One region of the Fontibacillus forbon genome, then DNA from elsewhere that is predicted to be linked to it. Evidence: a T-box and tRNA genes for the amino acid it is inferred to sense, from the RefSeq annotation. Region 1 holds a T-box; the other holds one or more tRNA genes.

Region 1 (3,635 bases):
CCCTCCATGAGGATCTCGTCGAGGTCGCGAGGGTTGCCCGCATAACGGGAGCGCCGTTCGCGCATCGGCTCAAGCAGCGTGTTGAGCGAGGCCGCGAGGCGAAGTTTGCATTCGGTGCAACCGATCGATCCGCGTTCGCAGGCTTCCTGGATTTCCGGGGCTTCCGAAGGCTCGAATACTTTGTGGTATGCAAAAATCGTACACACCTCTGGATGTCCGGGATCATGTCTTCGGACCCGGGCCGGGTCTGTGACCGCCCGGCGGATTTTATGGGACAATTGTTCCGGCGTAATGTCCAGTTCTATGGCGTTGCCGAGGCTTTTGCTCATCTTCGCGTTGCCGTCGGTGCCAACCAGCCGCGGCGTTTCGCTGATCAGCGCTTGCGGTTCGGGAAATACGGGCCGGTACAGCTCATTGAACCGGCGCACGACTTTCCGGGCAAGCTCCAGATGAGGGAGTTGATCTTCGCCTACAGGGACAATCGAGGCTTTGCAGAAAGTAATGTCGGCCGCCTGGCTTACAGGATAGCCTAGAAAACCGTAATACAGTTCGTCGAGGCTGTTGCCTTTCGACTCGGATTTGATCGTAGGGTTGTGGCGCAGTGCATTTACCGTGACGAACATAGAGAAGAAAACGGTCAGTTCGGCGATTTCCGGAACCATGGATTGGACGAATATCGTAGCCTGATTAGGATCGATCCCAACCGCCAAATAGTCGAGGGCCACCTCGCGCAAATGCTCCCGGATAGAGTCCGGTCTGTCAAAATGGGTTGTCAGCGCCTGAACATCGGCGAGAAGAATATAAGAGTCATACTTGTTTTGCAGTATCACGCGGTTTTGCAAACTGCCGACGTAATGGCCGAGATGAAGTTTTCCGGTCACGCGGTCGCCCGTAAGCATCCGCTCTTTGTGTTTCTGGTTCATTTGATTTCCTCCTTAAATTGAGAACCCGATTCTCCGAAGAGAACAGGTCATTGTAAACGGGAACTGAACAGCGAATCGAGCTGCGCCACCACCAGCCATCTTCCACGGCCATCACCTCCTTGAAAAAATAAAAAAAACTCCGTCCGCATAAGGACGAAGTTATCGTGGTACCACCTTAATTGACCGTTCCGCCTCTGTAATGGGGGGAAGGGCCGTCTCGACCGGTACGGAGAATGAACCTGAACTATTATGAAATCCCGATATTCTCGATACCTGTCCCTTGATAACGGCGGGAATCCCGGCTATACCTACTTTGTCCTGGGCGGACAGTTCGGCAAAGCAACTCCGAAGGCCATTCGATCAAACGCGGAATACCGGTTCACAGCGGCCACCGGCTCTCTGAAATCCCTGCATGTCTGTCTACTTACCCTTCATCACAGTTGTTCACAAATATAGATTTATATTACTTCTACAGCCGCGCAAGGTCAACGTAAAATGAAACCGTAAGAGAAGTCTCTTTCGGCCAAGCCGGAACTCGTCTGCATAATCGGCCAAGTTCCCTCATAGACATGTATCAGTTTAGGAAATCAAACTGCAGAGGGGATGATCTCATGCGTCGGATCGCAAAGATGCTGACTATTTTGATCGTGTTAAGCATCGTACTGGCCGCATGCGGGAAAAAGGATGCCGCCGGCGTCGTCAAGGATTTGGACAAAGTGGTTACCAAATTGGAAAGCTATCAGGGCTCCGGCATCATGACGTTGTATACAGGTGAGAAGCCCCAGGAGTACAAAGTCGAGGTCTGGTATCAAAATCCGTCCTTTTACCGGATCGCGCTTACCAATGCCGAGAAGGACGTGACCCAGATCGTTCTCCGCAATGAGCAGGGCGTATACGTTCTGACTCCAAGCCTGAACAAAAGCTTCCGCTTCCAGAGCGATTGGCCGGAAAATCAGGGCCAGGTATACCTTTATCAAACATTGGTACGAAGCATTTTGAGCGACGGCTCCCGTCAATTCGTGAGCGACAAGGACAGCTATGTATTTGAAGTTGCGGCCAATTATAATACGCATGCGCTCGTGCGTCAGAAAATCTGGCTGGCAAAAGATAACTATGCGCCAAAACAGGTGCAGGTTTCGGATTCTCAGGCTAAGGTAGTCGTCGAGGTCAAATTCGACAAATTTGATTTTAACACCAAGTTCGATAATAAATCTTTCGATATGCAGCATAATCTGGATACGGCGGCCCAGGATGCCAAAGGAACGCTGCTGGAAGTCGATGAGAACGGTATGCTGGTTGAAAAGGCACCGGAGGCGGACCAGAATGAACAGGCATCGGAGGATACCGCTACTGGGGGGGAAGATGAAACAGGAAACGCTGCGCTTCCGGCAATATCCGATCCTTTTGGCGTAATCATTCCGACCTATTTGCCTGACGGTGTTGTTTATCAGGATGATAAAATCGTCGAAGACAGTGACCGGAGTCTGGTGCTTCTGCGCTATGACGGTACATATCAATTCACGCTCACGGAAACCAGGTCTCCGGACCGGACGGCCTCGCTGGTTCCCGGCGAATTGATTGACCTTGGCTTTACTGCCGGATTGTTGACCGGCGATGAACTTCAAACGTTGACGTGGACCACGGACGGCTTGGAGTTCCGGATTACGAGCGATAATCTTCCTGTCACCGAAATGGTGAAGATCGCCGCTTCTATGCAGGACCAAACGGGTAAATAATATAGTATAGTAGGCGGATTACGGACGTTCAGGTGAAATGCATCATCTGGAACCCGTCTATTCGCCTCTTTCTTCATTAGATGCCTTCTCTCGGATTTGACAGCCGCTCCCCGGGACATTACCATTAGTGTATTGTTTGAGTATTTATTTTGGAGCATGGACTTTCAATCATTAGAGAAGGTGACCTAGAAGTGCAAGTGATGTATCGACCGACCCGGGCATTAATTGATTTGGACGCATTGTATTCCAATTATGCGGAACTGCGGCAGGGATTGCCGGCAGACATGAAACTGCTCGCATGTGTAAAAGCTAATGCTTATGGACATGGCGCAGTGACTGTAGCGAAGGAACTAGAACGGTATGGAGCGGATTATCTCAGCGTCGCTTTTCTGGATGAAGCGCTGGAACTTCGCCATGCCGGGATCAAACTCCCGATCCTGGTGCTGGGATACACGCCGCCTCATGGCGTGAGAGCCGCATGGGAGCATGATATCACGTTGAATGTGTTCAGCCAGGACGTGCTGGAGTATATCGGAGACCTTGATCCTTCGGCATTTTCGCACAGACTAAAAGTCCATATCAAAATCGACTCCGGCATGGGACGCCTTGGCTTGCTTCCCGGAGAAGAAGCGGTTGCGTTCGTTCGCACTGCACAGCAGATTCCGCATCTGGAAGTTGAGGGGTTGTTCACTCACTATGCCACGGCGGATGAAGAAGACAAGAGCTATACATTGGAACAATACCGGCGTTTTCAGGACGTGGTCGATGCGCTGCGGGAGGATGGATTCCACATCCCGATTATACATACGGGCAACAGCGCCATTGCCATTGATTTGCCGGAACTGTCGTGCCGAATGGTGAGAATCGGCATCGCTTTATACGGTCTTTATCCTTCAGACGAAGTCGAGAGGGACCGTATTAAGCTAAGCCCCATTTTAACGTTGAAGACGGAATTGGTGAGGGTCAAAACGATGCC
Region 2 (3,635 bases), on a different contig from region 1:
TCCTTCCGGATTAGGGCATGGCACAAAAAATGAGGTTCTCTGCGTTCAATAGCGCCCTTATTTATGCATTTCTTGATGATCGTATACGTCGTGTTCATATTCCAGCCAATCTCATCCTTCAAAATATCCGAAATTTGTTTTGCAGTCTGATCCCCTGCTCTCCATAACACATCCATGACCTTCAATTCGGAATCAAACAACTTGATCGACATGGAACCCCTCCTTTCTCTAGACTACTACAATAGTTTGTTCTTGATTTACATACTACTGCAATAGTTTGATTAAGTCAACATGAATTATTCCGGAAATTTCCAATGACCGGACATTTACTTCTAAGCGTTATGCATAAAGACGCCGCCCGCCATATATCCCCTAGAGATGAAAAACCCCAAGCTCAATTGGGACTGACCCCATAACGTGAGACAAATTAAAACACCTTCAAGAGAATGCAACCATGTCGTAAGATATGGAGACAACCTTGGAGGTGTTTTTACGTTCGCAACAAGAGTGAGTTACCCTATAGAAGTTAAGATGAAAGCTATTGAAATGAGAACGGCTGGTGTTCCGGTGAAAGAAGTCATGGAGCAATTAAACATACGGAATAAGACACAAGTGGAAACTTGGATGAGATGGTATCGTAGTGGCGAATTGAATCGGTTAGAGCAGCCCGTAGGTAAACAATATAGCTACGGTAAAGGATCCGAGTATGCATCAGAATTAGAGATGCTAAAGTCCGAGAACAAGTTTTTAAAACAACAGGTAAATCTGCTAAAAAAGTACAACTTACTGGAGAGGAGGTATCGCCAAAAATTGTAGTGGAGTGGATCGAGTCTATCCGTGAGGAAATGAGTGTGACTCAAGCATGTAGATGGATAGGACTTTCTCGCGCAACTTACTATCGCTGGAAAGCTGAGTATGAGAAAAAGCATGAGGATCAGATGGTGAAGGAAATTGGCGAGCTTTGTATGCAGCATAAATTTCGTTATGGATACTGGAAGATCACAGCTCTGCTTCGGAAAGAGCATACAATTAATCACAAACGTGTGCAAAGGATTATGCAGCGTGAGGGGCTGCAATGTCGTGTTAAAGTCAAGAAACGCAAACCTACAGGGCAGCCAGCTTACATAGCGGAACACTTGCTTAAACACCAATTCGAGGCTGATGTACCCATGCAAAAACTCGTTACAGACATTACATATTTGCCGTTTGGTGGAAAAATGTTGTACCTATCAAGTATTCTAGACTTGTTTAACGGAGAGGTTGTCGCATACATTATAGCTGACAAACAAGACACCGCATTTGTGCTGGATACGCTCAATCAGTTACCATCTCTCCCAGGCACGATACTCCATAGCGACCAAGGCAGCGTCTACACGTCGCAGGCATATCAAGAAGCTATTAAGGGAAAAGACATTACCATGAGCATGTCCCGCAAGGGAACGCCCGCTGATAATGCCCCCATTGAATCGTTTCATTCCACGCTAAAGTCTGAAACGTTCTATCTCGAAGGTTTAACGAGTACAACGACGGCAATCGTTGAACAAGTCGTTCGAGATTACATTACTTACTATAACTCAATTCGCATTCAAACAAAACTAAACAACCAGTCACCGATTGATTATCGACAACTGGCTGCTTAACTTGCAAGGTGTTTTGATTCCTGTCTCATAAACGGGGGGCAGTCCCATTACCGCTTGGAGTTTTTCTTTCATACTTACGACCTTCGCCTTGGCCAGACGATACCTTATCGCGGATTCGAGTCTGGATGTTGACATCATGCTCGAGAAATCTCGCATTTCACGGCCCTTTTTCATGATAACGATCGACCTGCCAATGCTTACATAAAAAAACAGGTTTGCAAACTGCTTCAATAGCAATTAACAAACCTTTTTGTGTGATGCCGGTGAAGGGACTCGAACCCCCACGGTTTCCCTCACGATTTTGAGTCGCGCGCGTCTGCCAATTCCGCCACACCGGCATATTCATATTTATTTTCTTTAAGCGAGTTATAATGGCGTCCCCTAAGAGATTCGAACTCCTGACCTTTTGATTCGTAGTCAAACGCTCTATCCAGCTGAGCTAAGGGGACATAAATCAAAAGTGCGGAAGACCAGACTTGAACTGGTACGATAGTCACCTACCGCAGGATTTTAAGTCCTGTGCGTCTGCCGATTCCGCCACTCCCGCAAAAAAGAAAATGGAGGCGCCACCCAGACTCGAACTGGGGATAAAGCTTTTGCAGAGCTGTGCCTTACCACTTGGCTATGGCGCCTTATAAAAAAATGGAGCGGACGACGGGAATCGAACCCGCGACCCTCGCCTTGGCAAGGCGATGCTCTACCGCTGAGCCACGTCCGCTTAAAATGGCTGGGGATATAGGATTCGAACCTATGGATGACGGAGTCAAAGTCCGTTGCCTTACCGCTTGGCTAATCCCCAACAATGATTTTTTAGTTAAAAATGGGGCGATCGATGGGACTTGAACCCACGAATGCCGGAGCCACAATCCGGTGCGTTAACCCCTTCGCCACGACCGCCATAATAAAATATTCTTTTCGTAAAATCTGGCAGGGGCAGCAGGAATTGAACCCACACCAAAGGTTTTGGAGACCTTTGTTCTACCTTTAAACTATGCCCCTAAAGAAATGGTGGAGGCTGATGGATTCGAACCACCGAACTCGTAGAGAGCAGATTTACAGTCTGCCGTGTTTAGCCACTTCACTAAGCCTCCATGCATGGTGCCGTCGAGAGGACTTGAACCCCCAACCTACTGATTACAAGTCAGTTGCTCTACCAATTGAGCTACAACGGCATATTACATATTCAAAAAATTAATGGTGGCTCGGGACGGAATCGAACCGCCGACACGAGGATTTTCAGTCCTCTGCTCTACCGACTGAGCTACCGAGCCGTATCGAAAAGATTTCGGAACCTTCTACCTACCCCGGTGTTATAATCAGCGGTGGTTACAGTGACAGTTTCCTTCGTTTAAATAAATGGCGGAGCCGACGGGATTCGAACCCGCGGTCTCCTGCGTGACAGGCAGGCATGTTAGGCCTCTACACCACGGCTCCACACTGGTAAATCTCATCCCTAGAAGGGATAATTGCGGGGGCAGGATTTGAACCTGCGGCCTTCGGGTTATGAGCCCGACGAGCTACCGGGCTGCTCCACCCCGCGTCAGTAAAAAAGGTATTGAATTATGGTGGAGGCTGAGGGGATCGAACCCCCGACCCTCTGCTTGTAAGGCAGATGCTCTCCCAGCTGAGCTAAGCCTCCATGGGAAAGACAAATTTAATTGTACCAGAAAAGTTAGCCTAAAATCAAGTCTAAAGTTAAATGGTGACCCGTAGGGGATTCGAACCCCTGTTACCTCCGTGAAAGGGAGGTGTCTTAACCCCTTGACCAACGGGCCTCAATGAAATAAAGCGTTAATTTTAAAGAAAAATTATGGCGGAGAGAGAGGGATTCGAACCCTCGAGACGCTTGTGACGCCTACACGATTTCCAATCGTGCTCCTTCGGCCAACTCGGACACCTCTCCATAATGGCTCCCCGAACAGGACTCGAACCTGTGACAACTCGATTAACAGTCGAGTGCTCTACCAACTGAGCTATCAGGGAATATTCATTTTC

The links. The T-box of region 1 lies ahead of trpS (tryptophan--tRNA ligase). A T-box ahead of a tRNA ligase gene usually reads a tRNA of that ligase, here a tRNA-Trp.
Region 2: it has a tRNA-Trp gene. The T-box ahead of trpS (tryptophan--tRNA ligase) is inferred to sense a tRNA for this amino acid. The anticodon was not compared.

Annotation. Positions count from the first base shown of each region.
Region 1 is NZ_JBKGFV010000005.1:476,679-480,313, forward strand. Features, by position in the region: gene trpS (tryptophan--tRNA ligase) at 1-923, opposite strand, end outside; T-box leader at 1,070-1,370, opposite strand; gene ACLB09_RS20965 (outer membrane lipoprotein-sorting protein) at 1,535-2,659, shown strand; gene alr (alanine racemase) at 2,851-3,635, shown strand, end outside.
Region 2 is NZ_JBKGFV010000006.1:313,916-317,550, forward strand. Features, by position in the region: gene ACLB09_RS22625 (BlaI/MecI/CopY family transcriptional regulator) at 1-212, opposite strand, end outside; one part of gene ACLB09_RS22630 (IS3 family transposase) at 532-769, shown strand; one part of gene ACLB09_RS22630 (IS3 family transposase) at 769-1,640, shown strand; tRNA gene ACLB09_RS22635 (tRNA-Leu) at 1,899-1,978, opposite strand; tRNA gene ACLB09_RS22640 (tRNA-Arg) at 2,013-2,089, opposite strand; tRNA gene ACLB09_RS22645 (tRNA-Leu) at 2,102-2,187, opposite strand; tRNA gene ACLB09_RS22650 (tRNA-Cys) at 2,199-2,272, opposite strand; tRNA gene ACLB09_RS22655 (tRNA-Gly) at 2,284-2,358, opposite strand; tRNA gene ACLB09_RS22660 (tRNA-Gln) at 2,365-2,439, opposite strand; tRNA gene ACLB09_RS22665 (tRNA-His) at 2,462-2,537, opposite strand; tRNA gene ACLB09_RS22670 (tRNA-Trp) at 2,566-2,639, opposite strand; tRNA gene ACLB09_RS22675 (tRNA-Tyr) at 2,647-2,731, opposite strand; tRNA gene ACLB09_RS22680 (tRNA-Thr) at 2,737-2,812, opposite strand; tRNA gene ACLB09_RS22685 (tRNA-Phe) at 2,836-2,911, opposite strand; tRNA gene ACLB09_RS22690 (tRNA-Asp) at 2,998-3,074, opposite strand; tRNA gene ACLB09_RS22695 (tRNA-Met) at 3,107-3,180, opposite strand; tRNA gene ACLB09_RS22700 (tRNA-Val) at 3,204-3,279, opposite strand; tRNA gene ACLB09_RS22705 (tRNA-Glu) at 3,341-3,415, opposite strand; tRNA gene ACLB09_RS22710 (tRNA-Ser) at 3,452-3,543, opposite strand; tRNA gene ACLB09_RS22715 (tRNA-Asn) at 3,548-3,623, opposite strand.